DNA from 2 places in the Jeotgalibaca arthritidis genome. Region 1 is predicted to be linked to the other one. Evidence: a T-box and tRNA genes for the amino acid it is inferred to sense, from the RefSeq annotation. Region 1 holds a T-box; the other holds one or more tRNA genes.
The links. A T-box is a leader RNA that pairs with one kind of tRNA and senses whether it is charged. The one in region 1 lies ahead of glyQ (glycine--tRNA ligase subunit alpha), so its partner is inferred to be a tRNA-Gly.
Positions count from the first base shown of each region.

Region 1 (8,939 bases):
TTTCTTTTGCTTGAATAAAAATGTTCTCTAGCTCAGTTTCCTTTCTGACAAAGGGGAATTGGTGAATAACAGTTTCCACATCAGGGAACTGAGATAGTACTGCGTTCAATACTTTTCGAGCCGTTTCACCGACTGAATCGGAAATAACAAAGAAATTTACGTGATGATTTTCCATAGTGACACCTCAACTTTTTTTGTTGCATTCTTCCATTCAATATACTACAGTATGGGTATAATGAACAGTAGGAGGTGGCAGAATTGGGACAAACACTAGTTGATCAATCTTTAAGACGTATGAAGGACAACGGTCTAAAACATACTGCAAAAAGAGAAGAACTGATTAAACTATTCGCAGAAGAAGAACGCTACCTAACAGCAAAAGACGTTCAACAAAAGTTAGAAGATAGTTACCCAACCTTAAGCTTCGATACTATATACCGCAATCTTTATTCATTTGTTGATATAGGTATTTTAGAAACAACCGAACTTAATAATGAAAAACTTTTCCGCATCACATGCTTGCAAGATGGCCATCATCACCATCATTTCATTTGCGAAGAATGTGGGAAAACCATTCAGTTGGAAATGTGTCCGATGGATTTCTTTAAGGAGCAGCTGCAAAATTGCACCCTAAAAACCCATCGCTTTGAAATTTTCGGAAGCTGCAATGATTGTAACGCTAACAAGTGATTTCACATATTGTCATTTAACTCTTATTTTTGCATTGCAAATGCTTGAAGCTGTGTTATAATATCAAAAGAACATTTTCATTAAGAATATAAAAACATTTTTAATGGAACGGTTACTTTTAATGCTCGGAGGGAGGGAATATTAATGTCAAAAACAGTTGTTCGTAAAAACGAATCTCTTGACGATGCTCTTCGTCGCTTTAAACGTACTGTTTCCAAGACAGGTACTCTTCAAGAAGCCCGTAAACTTGAATTCTATGAAAAACCAAGTGTGAAACGTAAGAAGAAATCAGAGGCAGCTAGAAAACGTAAATTCTAATTGTTGCATCGTTAAAGATAAAAAAGGATTAAGGCTCAGGTCTTAATCCTTTTTTGTGTTTAACTATCTGAGAAATTCGTGAAAAGAATGGAAATATGACGTCACTAATTGTGGTCTGTGCTATAATTAGGGCAAAATAAATGGAATTTAATCAGAGAGGTGTAACATATTTGATTGAAAATAAAACACACGATGTAACGGTTGGTATGGATATAGAAGATGCAGAACTATTACCCATGTTGTTTGGTTCTCAAGATAAAAACCTACAACTTTTAGAAGCTAACCTCAATGTCACCATTAATAGTAGGGGAAGTCATATTGATATTACAGGTTCTCAGGCGAATACAAAAGTCGTTGAGTCCTTATTAAATCAAGTGGTAGCCTTAATTAAAAAAGATATTCAAATAACGCAAGCAGACATACTAACAGCTATCAAGATGGCTGAACGAGGTAGTAGCGATTATTTTTCTACTTTATATGATGAAGTAATTGGAAAGACCTATGCTGGAAAATCTATTCGAGCGAAAAATATCGGGCAAAAAAAATATTATGAAGCGGTCCAAAAGAATGATATTGTCTTTGGAATTGGACCAGCAGGAACGGGCAAAACATTTTTAGCTGTTGTTATGGCCGTTCAAGCCTTAAAAGCGGGACGTGTTCAAAAAATTATTTTAACCCGTCCCGCTGTTGAAGCAGGAGAAAATCTTGGTTTTCTTCCGGGTGACTTAAAAGAAAAAGTAGACCCATACCTCAGACCTGTTTATGATGCTTTATATGCTATCTACGGTGTTGACCATACAACGCGTTTAATGGAAAGAGGGGTCATTGAAATTGCGCCACTCGCCTATATGCGTGGTCGGACATTAGAAGAAGCTTTTGTTATTCTAGATGAAGCACAGAATACGACTGGTGCGCAAATGAAAATGTTCCTGACTCGTTTAGGCTTTGGTTCTAAAATGATTGTCAATGGCGATAAAACACAAATAGACTTGCCAAAAGGGGCCTCGTCTGGTTTGATTGATGCTGAAAAGAAATTAAAAGGGATTAAAGATATTGCTTTTGTGGCTTTCGATGCGCATGATGTTGTTCGCCATCCTGTTGTTGCCAGAATTATAGAAGCCTATGATAAAGAAGGAGATACGAATAAATGATTGATATAGATGTAATTGATGAAACAAGCCGTGTTTCAGAGAAAGATGAAGCGTTGGTTCTTGATATTATTTCGTTTGCTGCCACTTACTTAGACCTTCCGCCACATTCAGAATTATCGCTTAGTTTTGTCGATAATGAGCGTATTCGCGAAATTAATCGGGACTATCGAAACAAAGATCAAGCAACTGATGTTATTAGCTTTGCTTTAAATGATGATGAGGAAGATGATTTCCCCGTAAATCTAGAAACACTTGGTGATGACTTCCCAATGAATTTGGGTGATATCATTATTTCGATTGATAAAACAGCAGAACAAGCAGAATCTTATGGTCACAGCTTTGAGAGAGAACTTGGCTTTTTAGCCCTTCATGGATTCTTGCATTTAAATGGTTATGACCATATGACAGAAGAAGATGAAAAGGAAATGTTTGGTCTGCAGAAAGAGATATTAGATGCCTATGGACTCAAAAGAGAAGAATAACAGTTCAAAGCGTAATATTTGGAAGAATCCTACCTTTCTTGTATCCTTTGGTCATGCTTGGGATGGGGTCAAACTTATTTTAAAAGAAGAGAGTAATATGCGCCATCATGCATTTATTGCCTTATTACCCATCTTGTTTGGTTTTTTCTTTCAAATTAGTGGCTTAGAGTGGATTGCTCTTATTAGTTGTATTTTTCTTGTTGTCATGATGGAATTTGTTAATACTATATTTGAAACGGTAGTGGACATGGTAACCGATTATGAATACCACCCACTGGCTAAGAAAGCTAAAGATATAGCCGCAGGAGCCGTTTTAGTTGCAGCAGTTTTTTCTATTATTGTTGCTGCCATTATATTTCTGCCAAAAATTCTTGCATTATTTTTCTAGGGAGGTATTTATTTTATGCAAGACAATCAAGCATTTAAATCAGGCTTTATATCTATTATAGGAAGACCCAACGTTGGGAAATCGACACTATTGAACCGTATCGTCGGACAAAAAGTGGCGATTATGAGTGATACACCACAGACGACACGTAATAAGATTCAAGGCGTTGTCACAACCGATCAGGCGCAAATGGTTTTTATTGATACACCTGGTATCCATAAACCGAAACATCGCTTAAATGACTTTATGTTGCAGAGTGCATACAGTACATTTAATGAAGTTGATATTGTGTTATTCATGGTTAACGCAGAGGAAAAACGTGGAGCAGGCGACAACTTTATTATGGAACGTTTGAAAAACATTCGTACGCCTAAGTTTTTGATTATTAATAAAATTGATAAAATTAACCCAGAGTCTCTATTAGAAATCATTACAGACTACACCTCTGTTCAAGAGTTTGATGAAGTTATTCCAATTTCAGCAACAAATGGTAACAATATCGAATCCATGTTAGAGACTATTCAAAACTATTTACCAGAAGGTCCGCAATACTACCCAGCAGATCAAGTAACAGATCATCCGGAATACTTTATTGTGTCTGAGTTTATTCGTGAAAAAGTCTTGCAATTAACTCGTGATGAAATTCCACATTCGGTGGCAGTTGTAGTGGAATCCATGCAGCGTAATGAGAACAATAAAATCCATGTTCATGCCACAATCGTTGTAGACCGCGCTAGTCAAAAAGGGATGATTATCGGTAAAGGTGGCAAAATGTTGAAAGAAATTGGGACGCGTGCGCGCCGTGATATCGAAGTCATGTTAGGTGATAAAATATTCTTAGAATTGTGGGTAAAGGTACAACGCGATTGGCGTGATAAGCAAACCCATTTACAAGAATATGGTTACCGCAAGAAAGATTATGAGTAAAACAGGCTTTCAAACATTCCAAGGGATTGTTATTTCGGTTAGAAAGCATAAGGAAACGGATGCACTCGTTAAGATTTTTACACTTGAGCATGGAAAACGCATGTTTTTTGTACGGCATTACTTTAAGTCAAATTTCCAAATGAAGGCATCGTTACTCCCCTTTACACACGCTAGCTATATTGGGACCATAAATGATGATGGTTTGTCTTTTTTAAGAGACTATCAGTCGGCTGAAAACTATACAGCTATTCAGCAAGATGTTTATTTGAATGCTTATGCCACCTATATGGCTAATTTAGCTGATGCTGCTATGGAAGACCGTATACCAAACAAAGAGCTGTTCGAATTGCTACAACAATCATTAGGTGCAATGAACAATAAGAATGATGGTCAAACCATTATGAATGTCTATGAAATGAATCTGTTAAAGTATTTTGGTGTTCATCCGCAGTTATCAGCTTGTCGAATTTGTGGGAATCCAAATGAACCTTTTGATTATTCGGCTAAGCATTCAGGTGTATTATGCACCAATCATTTTCATGAGGACAGCCACCGCCTGCATGCTCATCCAGCCGCTATTCATTTTTGTCGCATTTTTTTAAAAATTAAGCCCAATCAAGTGGAGCGTATTTCACTAAAAGATGACACTAAAAAGGCTATTCAAGACTTTATTGATTTTCTTTATGATGAGTATGTTGGAATCAAACTAAAAAGTAAATCCTACATTGATCAAATGAAGGAATGGGAGAATACCTTGCAATTGTCAGTTGAGAAACGTAAAGCTGATGAATCTGAAAACACATAAAAACCTTGACTTTAATAGGCTAACTGTTTACTATTATGGTTATAAATAAATAAGAACGTTGACGATGAGAGTACATACAATATGATGCTAAAGCGAGTTTGGATAGGTGAGAGCCAAACGCATACAGTTGTCATGGAAAGGCACATCTGAGTTTTACCAATGAAGAGCTGGTCTTAACCAGAAATAGGGTGGAACCGCGAGTATAAACTCGTCCCTATGTTGCTCCGCGAGCAGCATAGGGGCGTTTTTTTGTCTATTATTAAAGGAAAAGAAATGAGGAGAATCACTATGGAAGAAAAAGTAACCGTTCAAAGAATGATACAAATCCTTCAAAATTATTGGGCAGAGCAAGGCTGTCTGCTTTTAAATGCATATGACACGGAAAAAGGAGCAGGGACAATGAGTCCGTATACCTTCTTGCGTGCAATTGGTCCAGAACCTTGGAATGCAGCATATGTAGAACCATCGAGACGACCAGCTGACGGCCGTTATGGTGATAACCCAAACAGACTATATCAACATCATCAATTCCAAGTTGTAATGAAGCCGTCACCTGACAACATCCAAGAACTTTATTTAAAGAGTTTGGAAGCTTTAGGAATTAACCCGTTAGAGCATGATATCCGTTTTGTTGAAGATAACTGGGAAAACCCATCACTAGGATGTGCTGGTTTAGGTTGGGAAGTTTGGTTAGATGGTATGGAAATTACCCAATTTACTTACTTCCAACAAGTTGGCGGCTTACAATGTAGCCCTGTAACGAGTGAATTAACTTATGGGATTGAACGTTTGGCATCGTATATCCAAGATGTTGAAAATGTTTACGACCTTGACTGGGTAGAAGGCGTTAAATATGGCGAAATTTTCTATCAACCAGAATATGAACATTCAAAATATTCATTTGAAGAAAGCGATCCAGAATTACTAATGAATTTATTCAATGCCTACGCAGAAGAAGCAATGAAACAAATTGACAATGGCTTAATCCATCCAGCTTATGATTATGTCTTAAAATGCTCGCATGCGTTTAACTTGTTAGATGCCAGAGGAGTGGTTTCTGCTACAGACCGCGCTGGATTTTTAGCAAAAATTAGAAATATGGCCCGTAAGTTAGCAAAAGCATTCGTTGAATCAAGACGTAATCTTGGTTTCCCACTTCTTTCAGAAGAAGAACGTCAACGTTTATTGAAGGAGGAACAAGCATGAGCGGAACATTATTATTAGAAATTGGTTTAGAAGAAGTACCTGCACGTTATGTGAAGAGTAGTAGCCAACAATTAAAAGAACGTATGGAACAATTTTTGAAAGTAAATCGTCTTACTTTCGACCGAATTGATTATTTTGGAACACCAAGACGACTTGCTGTTATGGTTCATGGTTTAGCAGATAAACAAGAAGATCTTCATGAAAAAGCAAAAGGACCAGCAAAAAAAATAGCTGTCGATGCTGATGGTAATTGGACAAAAGCTGCACTTGGATTTGCAAGAGGACAAGGTGTTACCGAAGCAGACCTTTACTTTGAAGAATTAAAGGGTGTCGAATACGTTTATGCCAATAAAGAAGTTCTTGGTAAAGAAACAAAAGATGTCCTAACAAATTTAGGACAAGTTATCGATGCCATGACATTCCCAATTACGATGCACTGGGGAAATAGTTCGTATGAGTATATTCGTCCGATTCATTGGTTAGTTGCCATGTTGGATAATGACATTATTCCATTTACTTTCCTTGACTTAGAAAGTGGTCGTCAATCGCGAGGTCACCGATTCTTAGGACAAACAGCTACATTTGACCATGCAGCAGACTATACTGAAAAACTAAGAGAGCAATTTGTTATTGCTGATTTAGACGAACGTAAAACGATGATTAGCCATCAAATTGCTGAGATTGAAAAAGAAAATGCTTGGATTATCCCAGCTGATGAAACATTAATGGAGGAAGTTGTTTCTTTAGTTGAATATCCAACGGCATTCTTTGGCAGTTTCGATGAAAAATACTTATCGCTACCAGAAGAAGTGTTAATTACAAGTATGAAAGACCACCAACGTTACTTTGAAGTGACTTCTGCTGATGGTCAATTGCTACCTTACTTTATTTCAGTTCGTAACGGTAATGCAGAACATATTGATATGGTTAAAAAAGGAAACCGCAAGGTGTTAACAGCTCGTTTGGAAGATGCCTTATTCTTCTTTGAAGAAGATAAGAAGCAAACCATCGACGAGGCACTTAAGAAATTAGAGAGCGTGTCATTCCATGCTAAAATTGGATCAATCGCTCAAAAGACAGCCCATACGGGTTTACTAGCAGCAGCTATTGCTGAAATGGTTGCTTTGGATGAAGATTCTCAAGCATTGCTAAAACGTGCAGCAGAAATCTATAACTTTGACCTTGTTTCAAACATGGTCGGAGAATTCCCTGAATTACAAGGAATCATGGGTGAAAAATATGCGATTCTAAAAGGTGAACATCCGGAAGTTGCGACTGCAATTAGAGAACGCTACTTGCCGCTTTCAAGTGACGGTGACTTACCACAAACAGCTATTGGTGCAGTCTTAGCTCTTGCTGATAAATTAGATAGCATTATTAGTTTCTTTAAAGTTGATATGATTCCAACCGGTTCTAATGACCCTTACGCCTTAAGAAGACAAATGATTGGTGTTGTCCAAATTCTTGAAAATTTCCATTGGACATTGCCGTTAGACAGTTTCTTGCAACAGGCTTTGGAAACTGTGTACGCCCTTGAAAACAATGACGAAAAAGCGCAATTGATTAATCAATTTATTCAGTTTGCTAAAGGTCGTATTCAACAAAAATTACAAGGCTATCATGTTAACCATGACGTGCAAGATGCGATTCTTGGTTCAACTGAAAATAACTTGCTAGAATTGATTGAAAATGGTCAAACACTTCATAGCCATCAATCAGATGATGATTACAAAGCAGTGATTGAAGCATTAGCCCGTGTAGTTAATATTTCACATCAAATCGAAAAACCATTTGATACTGATAGTAACGTGTTTGAAACAGCTAGTGAGAAGAACTTACATGTTCAAATTAACCACGTAAAAACACTTTGGGATAAAGCAAATTCTGAAGAACGCTACGATCTATTAAAAGAAATTGCACCAGTTATTACCACTTTCTTTGATGAAAACATGGTTATGGTTGATGACGAAGCAGTTCGAAATAATCGCTTGAACCTTTTAGCAAGTTTAACAGAGCTTATTTTAGAGTTCGCTGATGTTAGACGTTTAATCACAAAGTAATGATTCAAGTCAACGAAAGGCTAGGATAGTGTCCTAGCCTTTCCTATTGTTTTAAAATCAAAGATAAATATTCTTTATGTCGGTCGCTCAATGTGTTAAATTAGAGTAGACTAGTAAAGAATGTTTGCTAAATAATAAAGAGAAACGAGGATATAGGAGTTAAGACTTCTTATATCCAAGGAGGACATCAATATGTCAATGTTTTTAGATCACGCACAGATTAATGTAAAGGCCGGTAATGGCGGAGACGGCATGGTTGCATTTAGACGTGAGAAATATGTACCAGATGGCGGACCAGCAGGCGGCGATGGCGGTAAGGGCGGTAGTATCATCTTTGAAGTAGACCCTGGACTACGCACTTTGCTTGATTTCCGTTACAATCGTCATTTCCGAGGTATCCCTGGCGAACATGGAATGAGTAAAAGTAAATACGGTAAATCTGCAAAAGATACTTACGTGAAAGTGCCACCAGGTACGATTGTTCGTAATGCAGAAACAAATGAGTTAATGGGAGATTTAACCGAAATTGGTCAACAATTAGTTGTTGCTAAAGGTGGTCGTGGTGGACGAGGAAACATTAAGTTTGCGTCACCTAGAAACCCAGCCCCAGAAATCGCTGAGAATGGCGAACCAGGGGAAGAATTTGTTCTAAATCTAGAATTGAAAGTTATCGCTGACGTTGGGTTAGTTGGCTTCCCATCAGTAGGTAAGTCTACTATTCTATCAGTTGTATCAAAGGCAAAACCAAAAATTGCTGCTTATCACTTTACAACTATTGTGCCTAACTTAGGTATGGTACAAGCACCAAGTGGCGGTCAATTTGCTATGGCCGATTTACCAGGTCTGATTGAAGGGGCATCACAAGGTGTTGGTTTAGGAATTCAATTCTTGCGTCATATTGAACGCACACGT
Region 1 is NZ_CP049740.1:2,246,637-2,255,575, reverse strand. Features, by position in the region: gene G7057_RS11260 (pyruvate, water dikinase regulatory protein) at 1-175, opposite strand, end outside; gene G7057_RS11255 (Fur family transcriptional regulator) at 295-690, shown strand; gene rpsU (30S ribosomal protein S21) at 835-1,008, shown strand; gene G7057_RS11245 (PhoH family protein) at 1,215-2,159, shown strand; gene ybeY (rRNA maturation RNase YbeY) at 2,159-2,641, shown strand; gene G7057_RS11235 (diacylglycerol kinase) at 2,613-3,029, shown strand; gene era (GTPase Era) at 3,045-3,956, shown strand; gene recO (DNA repair protein RecO) at 3,949-4,761, shown strand; T-box leader at 4,811-4,980, shown strand; gene glyQ (glycine--tRNA ligase subunit alpha) at 5,050-5,967, shown strand; gene glyS (glycine--tRNA ligase subunit beta) at 5,964-8,027, shown strand; gene obgE (GTPase ObgE) at 8,220-8,939, shown strand, end outside.

Region 2 (8,939 bases), 1.1 Mb from region 1:
AGCTGGTAAAATAAAGTGATCACCTTTAGCAAGTGGATAAGAGATGTCATTGACAATAACTTGTCCGTTTCCTTCTATAACACTGACTAAAGTATAAGGTGCATGTTTATCAAAATGAATACTAGATTGAATATTCCATTTATAAACAGAGAAGTAGTCACTTTCAATAAGAGTAACAATCTCATTGTCATCTAGTTTTTTAGTCTGAATAAACAAATCAGGATTTTGATGAGGAATCATAGAAACATCAATTGATTGCTGAATATGTAATTCACGACCATTACCATTATCATCAAGACGATCATAGTCATAGACACGATAAGTTGTATTACTACTCTGTTGTGTCTCTAAAATCATAATTCCCGCTCCAATAGCATGAATGGTGCCGCTTGGAACAAAGAAGAAATCACCTTTTTTAACTTTAACGCGAGTCAATAAGTCATCCCATTGACCAGCTTCAATCATCTCAGCAAAAGCTTCCTTTGTTTGAGCAGAGTGTCCATAAACAATTTCAGAACCTTCATCCGCATCAATGATATACCAGCATTCTGTCTTACCTAGGTCATTCTCATGCTTTAATCCGTACTCATCATCAGGGTGAACTTGAACGGACAAGTCTTCAGTAGCATCAATAATTTTAGTTAATAGAGGAAACACAGGTGACGAGGGATTACCAAATAGCTCAGGATGTGATTCATATAATTCATTTAAAGGCACACCAGCGTGGCTACCTGACGAAATAGTGCCAACGCCATCTAAATGGGCACTAATTGCCCAGCACTCACCAGTATGCTCACTTGGGATTTCATAGCCATAGATATCACGTAGCTTTGTTCCACCCCAGATTTTTTCTTGAAGCTTAGGGTTCATAAATAATGGTTCTTGCATGTTCATCCTCCTTAAGTTATAAACGGGATATAGTTTACATATCTATTATAAACAAAAGGTATAGATTTAAAAGAAGAATATAATAGAACTAAACGCGGTGTCGGTAAATTTAGTCGATATTAATACACCAGAATATGTTGACCTTTTGTAAATCAGATGTTATTATAACGAAGTCGCTTGTTTAAGGAGCGCAAATACATCTTTTCAAAACATCTGAAAAAGTAAAAAAACTTTTGACAAAAGGTTGTTAAGATGATAAGATATAAAAGTTGTTTCTCAAAAAACAGCTGAAAAAACTTTTTTAAAAGTTTTAAAAAACTGTTGACACTTAATCAACAGCGTGGTAATATGTAGAAGTTGTCACGACACGAACTTAACGTAACACGTGATAACGGATTTGACCTTTGAAAACTGAACAAAGAATGAACGAACCAAACGTGCAGGGTAATTCTTATTTATAAGGATTACACAACGAATCGCGATAATAATCGCAAAAACATTAAGTCAGCAAAAAAGAGCTATTCAGCTTTTCATGTCGGGTTTCTGTACAAGAGCCCACATTTAACATGAGAGTTTGATCCTGGCTCAGGACGAACGCTGGCGGCGTGCCTAATACATGCAAGTCGTACGAATTGATTAAGGAGCTTGCTCCTTATGACGTTAGTGGCGAACGGGTGAGTAACACGTGGGTAACCTACCTTCAAGAGGGGGATAACATCCGGAAACGGGTGCTAATACCGCATAGTTTCAGCTTCCACATGGAAGCTGAAGGAAAGACGGCCTTTGTGCTGTCACTTGGAGATGGACCCGCGGCGCATTAGTTAGTTGGTAGGGTAACGGCCTACCAAGACGATGATGCGTAGCCGACCTGAGAGGGTGATCGGCCACATTGGGACTGAGACACGGCCCAAACTCCTACGGGAGGCAGCAGTAGGGAATCTTCCGCAATGGACGAAAGTCTGACGGAGCAACGCCGCGTGAGTGAAGAAGGTTTTCGGATCGTAAAACTCTGTTGTTGGAGAAGAACAAGTAGGAGAGTAACTGCTCTTACCTTGACGGTACCCAACCAGAAAGCCACGGCTAACTACGTGCCAGCAGCCGCGGTAATACGTAGGTGGCAAGCGTTGTCCGGATTTATTGGGCGTAAAGCGAGCGCAGGCGGTTCCTTAAGTCTGATGTGAAAGCCCACGGCTCAACCGTGGAAGGTCATTGGAAACTGGGGAACTTGAATGCAGAAGAGGAGAGTGGAATTCCATGTGTAGCGGTGAAATGCGTAGATATATGGAGGAACACCAGTGGCGAAGGCGACTCTCTGGTCTGTAATTGACGCTGAGGCTCGAAAGCGTGGGGAGCAAACAGGATTAGATACCCTGGTAGTCCACGCCGTAAACGATGAGTGCTAAGTGTTGGAGGGTTTCCACCCTTCAGTGCTGCAGTTAACGCATTAAGCACTCCGCCTGGGGAGTACGGCCGCAAGGCTGAAACTCAAAGGAATTGACGGGGACCCGCACAAGCGGTGGAGCATGTGGTTTAATTCGAAGCAACGCGAAGAACCTTACCAGGTCTTGACATCCCTTGACACTCCTAGAGATAGGACGTTCCCTTCGGGGACAAGGTGACAGGTGGTGCATGGTTGTCGTCAGCTCGTGTCGTGAGATGTTGGGTTAAGTCCCGCAACGAGCGCAACCCCTATTGTTAGTTGCCAGCATTCAGTTGGGCACTCTAATAAGACTGCCGGTGACAAACCGGAGGAAGGTGGGGATGACGTCAAATCATCATGCCCCTTATGACCTGGGCTACACACGTGCTACAATGGATGGTACAACGAGCAGCAAACCCGCGAGGGCAAGCGAATCTCTTAAAGCCATTCTCAGTTCGGATTGCAGGCTGCAACTCGCCTGCATGAAGCCGGAATCGCTAGTAATCGCGGATCAGAACGCCGCGGTGAATACGTTCCCGGGTCTTGTACACACCGCCCGTCACACCACGAGAGTTTGTAACACCCGAAGTCGGTGGGGTAACCCTTATGGGAGCCAGCCGCCTAAGGTGGGATAGATGATTGGGGTGAAGTCGTAACAAGGTAGCCGTATCGGAAGGTGCGGCTGGATCACCTCCTTTCTAAGGAAATTATATGGAACCTGCCGATGTTCACATTCTTGTTCAGTTTTGAGAGGTTAACTCTCAAACCAATTGTTCCTTGAAAACTGAATAGTATAACATGAAATATAAAGTAAGAAACCAAAACATTTTACCGCGTTACACGTTGAACAGTTTTTTAACGAAAACAGTTTGATAGTAAAGGCCAGCAATGGCTGAAACTTGACCATAGGTTAAGTGAATAAGGGCGCACGGTGGATGCCTAGGCACTAGGAGCCGATGAAGGACGGGACTAACTCCGATATGCTCCGGGGAGCTGTAAGTAAGCTATGATCCGGAGATTTCCGAATGGGGAAACCCAATATCTTTGATAGGATATTACAAACACGTGAATACATAGCGTGTTTGAGGTACACGCAGGGAACTGAAACATCTCATTACCTGCAGGAAGAGAAAGAAAATTCGATTCCCTGAGTAGCGGCGAGCGAAACGGGAAAAGCCCAAACCAAAGAGCTTGCTCTTTGGGGTTGTAGGACTGGGACGTGAGACTGTAATGGATAGCAGAAGCTGGCTGGAAAGCCACGCGAAACAGGGTAAAAGCCCCGTATGCGAAATCTAAAGCAGCTCTACCAGTATCCTGAGTACGGCGGAACACGAGAAATTCCGTCGGAATCCGGGAGGACCATCTCCCAAGGCTAAATACTCCCTAGTGACCGATAGTGAACCAGTACCGTGAGGGAAAGGTGAAAAGCACCCCGGAAGGGGAGTGAAATAGTACCTGAAACCGTGTGCTTACAAGTAGTCAGAGCCCGTTAATGGGTGATGGCGTACCTTTTGTAGAATGGACCGGCGAGTTACGATCCCATGCGAGGTTAAGTTGAAAAGACGGAGCCGCAGCGAAAGCGAGTCTGAATAGGGCGAATGAGTATGTGGTCGTAGACCCGAAACCAGGTGACCTACCCATGTCCAGGTTGAAGGTGCGGTAATACGCACTGGAGGACCGAACCCACGCACGTTGAAAAGTGCGGGGATGAGGTGTGGGTAGCGGAGAAATTCCAATCGAACCTGGAGATAGCTGGTTCTCTCCGAAATAGCTTTAGGGCTAGCCTCGGATAAACGAATCGTGGAGGTAGAGCACTGTTTGGACTAGGGGCCCTTCTCGGGTTACCGAATTCAGATAAACTCCGAATGCCATGGATTCAAGTCCGGGAGTCAGACTGCGAGTGATAAGATCCGTAGTCGAAAGGGAAACAACCCAGCCCACCAGCTAAGGTCCCAAAGTATCTGTTAAGTGGAAAAGGATGTGGGGTTGCACAGACAACTAGGATGTTGGCTCAGAAGCAGCCATCATTCAAAGAGTGCGTAATAGCTCACTAGTCGAGTGACCCTGCGCCGAAAATTTACCGGGGCTAAACAGATCACCGAAGCTGTGGATTCAACCAATAGGTTGAGTGGTAGGAGAGCGTTCTAAGGGCATTGAAGCTAGACCGTGAGGACTGGTGGAGCGCTTAGAAGTGAGAATGCCGGTATGAGTAGCGAAAGACGGGTGAGAATCCCGTCCACCGTATGACTAAGGTTTCCTGGGGAAGGCTCGTCCTCCCAGGGTTAGTCGGGACCTAAGCCGAGGCCGATAGGCGTAGGCGATGGACAACAGGTTGATATTCCTGTACCAGTTGTTTTTGTTTGAACGATGGAGGGACGCAGGAGGCTAAGGAAATGCGTGCGATTGGAAGAGCACGTCCAAGCAACAAGTCTTGTGGAGAGTCAAATGCTTTCTACTATACGGACAAGTTGTGATGGGGAGGGAAATTTAAGTACCGAAGTTCCTGATGTCACACTGCCAAGAAAAGCTTCTAGTTAGAAACCAACTGCCCGTACCGCAAACCGACACAGGTAGTCGAGGAGAGCATCCTAAGGTGAGCGAGCGAACTCTCGTTAAGGAACTCGGCAAAATGACCCCGTAACTTCGGGAGAAGGGGTGCTGACCGCAAGGTCAGCCGCAGTGAATAGGCCCAAGCGACTGTTTATCAAAAACACAGGTCTCTGCAAAATCGAAAGATGACGTATAGGGGCTGACGCCTGCCCGGTGCTGGAAGGTTAAGAGGAGAGGTTAGCTTCGGCGAAGCTTTGAATTGAAGCCCCAGTAAACGGCGGCCGTAACTATAACGGTCCTAAGGTAGCGAAATTCCTTGTCAGGTAAGTTCTGACCCGCACGAAAGGCGTAACGATTTGGGCACTGTCTCAACGAGAGACTCGGTGAAATTATAGTACCAGTGAAGATGCTGGTTACCCGCGACAGGACGGAAAGACCCCATGGAGCTTTACTGCAGGTTGATATTGATTGTTTCTGCTACATGTACAGGATAGGTAGGAGCCATTGAAGTCGGGACGCTAGTCTCGATGGAGGCGCCATTGGGATACTACCCTTGTAGCAGGACCACTCTAACCCGCCACCCTTATCGGGTGGGGAGACAGTGTCAGTCGGGCAGTTTGACTGGGGCGGTCGCCTCCTAAAATGTAACGGAGGCGCCCAAAGGTTCCCTCAGAATGGTTGGAAATCATTCGTAGAGTGCAAAGGCAGAAGGGAGCTTGACTGCGAGACCTACAAGTCGAGCAGGGACGAAAGTCGGGCTTAGTGATCCGGTGGTTCCGCATGGAAGGGCCATCGCTCAACGGATAAAAGCTACCCTGGGGATAACAGGCTTATCTCCCCCAAGAGTTCACATCGACGGGGAGGTTTGGCACCTCGATGTCGGCTCGTCGCATCCTGGGGCTGTAGTCGGTCCCAAGGGTTGGGCTGTTCGCCCATTAAAGCGGCACGCGAGCTGGGTTCAGAACGTCGTGAGACAGTTCGGTCCCTATCCGTCGCGGGCGTTGGAAATTTGAGAGGAGCTGTCCTTAGTACGAGAGGACCGGGATGGACACACCGCTGGTGTACCAGTTGTTCTGCCAAGGGCATTGCTGGGTAGCTATGTGTGGACGGGATAAACGCTGAAAGCATCTAAGCGTGAAGCCCCCTCAAGATGAGATTTCCCATCATTTTAAATGAGTAAGACCCCTGAGAGACGATCAGGTAGATAGGCTAGAAGTGGAAGTGCAGCGATGTATGGAGCGGACTAGTACTAATCGGTCGAGGACTTAACCAATAATAAAACGGTAATCAAGTAAAATGGGTTTCAAACCAAAGGTTTCATGTTAACTATTCAGTTTTGAGGGAACAACCTCAAAAGAACACTGTGGGCATAGCCCAAGTGTATCATGTCTGTAAACTGCTAAAGCAGCAACAGCCATGACAATATGTGCGGTGGCGATGGCAAGAAGGTCACACCTGTTCCCATCCCGAACACAGAAGTTAAGCTTCTTAGCGCCGATTGTAGTGAAGGGTTTCCCTTTGTGAGAGTAGGACGCTGCCGCGCATATATTTTCTTTTAAAAATAAGTTTTCAAAAGAAAATAACTTGCAGATTAGCAAAAAATATTGTATTATGTTCAAGAACTGTTCTTTACATAATATTTACATTTTCGGAGGTTTAGCTCAGCTGGGAGAGCGTCTGCCTTACAAGCAGGATGTCAGCGGTTCGATCCCGTTAACCTCCATAGTCATAGTAATATGACAAAGTGAGTAATACTCACAATTCAACTCTTTAGTTGAGTCATTAGCTCAGTTGGTAGAGCATCTGACTTTTAATCAGAGGGTCGCAGGTTCGAGCCCTGCATGACTCATTTCTTTTTATCAATTGCATAAAAAGATGCGCGGGTGTGGCGGAATTGGCAGACGCACTAGATTTAGGATCTAGCGCCGCAAGGCGTGGGGGTTCAAGTCCCTTCACCCGCATTTTAAAAATTTGCCGGCTTAGCTCAGTTGGTAGAGCATCTGATTTGTAATCAGAGGGTCGAGGGTTCAAGTCCTTTAGCCGGCATCTTTTTGCGGAAGTAGTTCAGTGGTAGAACACCACCTTGCCAAGGTGGGGGTCGCGGGTTCGAACCCCGTCTTCCGCTTTAAGGATCATATCCTTAAAGTTTTATAATATTGTAATGCCGGGGTGGCGGAATTGGCAGACGCACAGGACTTAAAATCCTGCGGTGAGTTCTCACCGTATCGGTTCGACCCCGATCCTCGGCATTTTTAATATGCACCCATAGCTCAATTGGATAGAGTACCTGACTACGAATCAGGCGGTTGCAGGTTCGACTCCTGCTGGGTGCATTTAAATTACGGGAAGTAGCTCAGCTTGGTAGAGCACTTGGTTTGGGACCAAGGGGTCGCAGGTTCGAATCCTGTCTTCCCGATTTAATATTTTTTGGCGGTGTAGCTCAGCTGGCTAGAGCGTCCGGTTCATACCCGGGAGGTCGGGGGTTCGATCCCCTCCGCCGCTATTTTTAAAAATGGACGTTCAAAAAAGGTCACATTAAGAGCCTGGACCTTTAGCTCAGTTGGTTAGAGCAGACGGCTCATAACCGTCCGGTCGCAGGTTCGAGTCCTGCAAGGTCCATTGCAGCAAACTTACTTGCAGCATAAGCTATCTTTGATTGGGGAAGTACTCAAGTGGCTGAAGAGGCGCCCCTGCTAAGGGTGTAGGTCGGATCATACCGGCGCGAGGGTTCAAATCCCTCCTTCTCCGTTTTAAACAAAGGCCCGTTGGTCAAGCGGTTAAGACACCGCCCTTTCACGGCGGTAACACGGGTTCGAATCCCGTACGGGTCATTATCATATTTTTATGGTAAATTGAATATCATTAACATCTCGGAGGATTACCCAAGTCCGGCTGAAGGGAACGGTCTTGAAAACCGTCAGGCGTGTAAAAGCGTGCAAGGGTTCGAATCCCTTATCCTCCTTTATAACTTTTTTAAAAGTTATCTATTAATATTATCGCGGGGTGGAGCAGTTGGCAGCTCGTCGGGCTCATAACCCGAAGGTCGCAGGTTCAAGTCCTGCCCCCGCAATTTTTTTAAAATGGTTCCGTGGTGTAGGGGTTAACATGCCTGCCTGTCACGCAGGAGATCGCGGGTTCAAATCCCGTCGGAACCGCCACGCGGGTGTAGTTTAGTGGTAAAACCACAGCCTTCCAAGCTGTTGTCGGGAGTTCGATTCTCCTCACCCGCTTTTTTATTTTATGGGCCTATAGCTCAGCTGGTTAGAGCGCACGCCTGATAAGCGTGAGGTCGATGGTTCGAGTCCATTTAGGCCCATTTTTACTTTTAACTGGCCCGTTGGTCAAGCGGTTAAGACACCGCCCTTTCACGGCGGTAACACGGGTTCGAATCCCGTACGGGTCATATCGTCATTTAATTGATGATTTATAAGCTGTATGTTTTATATCATGGAGGTTTAGCTCAGCTGGGAGAGCGTCTGCCTTACAAGCAGGATGTCAGCGGTTCGATCCCGTTAACCTCCATTGGTTCCGTGGTGTAGGGGTTAACATGCCTGCCTGTCACGCAGGAGATCGCGGGTTCAAATCCCGTCGGAACCGTTAATACAGTTGTATTAATTAAATAAAGTATTACTTCTTAATGGCTTGGTAGCTCAGTTGGTAGAGCACTTGATTGAAGCTCAAGGTGTCGGCGGTTCGATTCCGTCCCAAGCCACCATGGAGGGGTAGCGAAGTGGCTAAACGCGGCGGACTGTAAATCCGCTCCTTCGGGTTCGGCAGTTCGAATCTGCCCCCCTCCATTTTTTTTTAAGTCCTTAGGGGTATAGTTTAAAGGTAGAACAACGGTCTCCAAAACCGTTGGTGTGGGTTCAATTCCTGCTACCCCTGTTTTGGATTATGGCGATTGTGGCGAAGTGGTTAACGCACCGGCTTGTGGCGCCGGCATTCGTGGGTTCGATTCCCATCAGTCGCCCTTTTATTAATGGGGTATAGCCAAGCGGTAAGGCAACGGACTTTGACTCCGTCACTCGTTGGTTCGAATCCAGCTACCCCAGTTTTTCGGCGGTATAGCCAAGTGGTAAGG
Region 2 is NZ_CP049740.1:1,029,686-1,038,624, reverse strand. Features, by position in the region: gene manA (mannose-6-phosphate isomerase, class I) at 1-888, opposite strand, end outside; rRNA gene G7057_RS05310 (16S ribosomal RNA) at 1,451-3,006, shown strand; rRNA gene G7057_RS05305 (23S ribosomal RNA) at 3,217-6,131, shown strand; rRNA gene rrf (5S ribosomal RNA) at 6,286-6,401, shown strand; tRNA gene G7057_RS05295 (tRNA-Val) at 6,509-6,581, shown strand; tRNA gene G7057_RS05290 (tRNA-Lys) at 6,635-6,707, shown strand; tRNA gene G7057_RS05285 (tRNA-Leu) at 6,738-6,819, shown strand; tRNA gene G7057_RS05280 (tRNA-Thr) at 6,832-6,904, shown strand; tRNA gene G7057_RS05275 (tRNA-Gly) at 6,912-6,983, shown strand; tRNA gene G7057_RS05270 (tRNA-Leu) at 7,022-7,107, shown strand; tRNA gene G7057_RS05265 (tRNA-Arg) at 7,118-7,191, shown strand; tRNA gene G7057_RS05260 (tRNA-Pro) at 7,201-7,274, shown strand; tRNA gene G7057_RS05255 (tRNA-Met) at 7,288-7,361, shown strand; tRNA gene G7057_RS05250 (tRNA-Ile) at 7,404-7,477, shown strand; tRNA gene G7057_RS05245 (tRNA-Ser) at 7,517-7,606, shown strand; tRNA gene G7057_RS05240 (tRNA-Glu) at 7,618-7,689, shown strand; tRNA gene G7057_RS05235 (tRNA-Ser) at 7,731-7,820, shown strand; tRNA gene G7057_RS05230 (tRNA-Met) at 7,856-7,928, shown strand; tRNA gene G7057_RS05225 (tRNA-Asp) at 7,941-8,016, shown strand; tRNA gene G7057_RS05220 (tRNA-Gly) at 8,018-8,088, shown strand; tRNA gene G7057_RS05215 (tRNA-Ile) at 8,101-8,174, shown strand; tRNA gene G7057_RS05210 (tRNA-Glu) at 8,190-8,261, shown strand; tRNA gene G7057_RS05205 (tRNA-Val) at 8,308-8,380, shown strand; tRNA gene G7057_RS05200 (tRNA-Asp) at 8,383-8,455, shown strand; tRNA gene G7057_RS05195 (tRNA-Phe) at 8,498-8,573, shown strand; tRNA gene G7057_RS05190 (tRNA-Tyr) at 8,575-8,655, shown strand; tRNA gene G7057_RS05185 (tRNA-Trp) at 8,673-8,743, shown strand; tRNA gene G7057_RS05180 (tRNA-His) at 8,756-8,828, shown strand; tRNA gene G7057_RS05175 (tRNA-Gln) at 8,839-8,910, shown strand; tRNA gene G7057_RS05170 (tRNA-Cys) at 8,917-8,939, shown strand, end outside.
Region 2: it has a tRNA-Gly gene. The T-box ahead of glyQ (glycine--tRNA ligase subunit alpha) is inferred to sense a tRNA for this amino acid. The anticodon was not compared.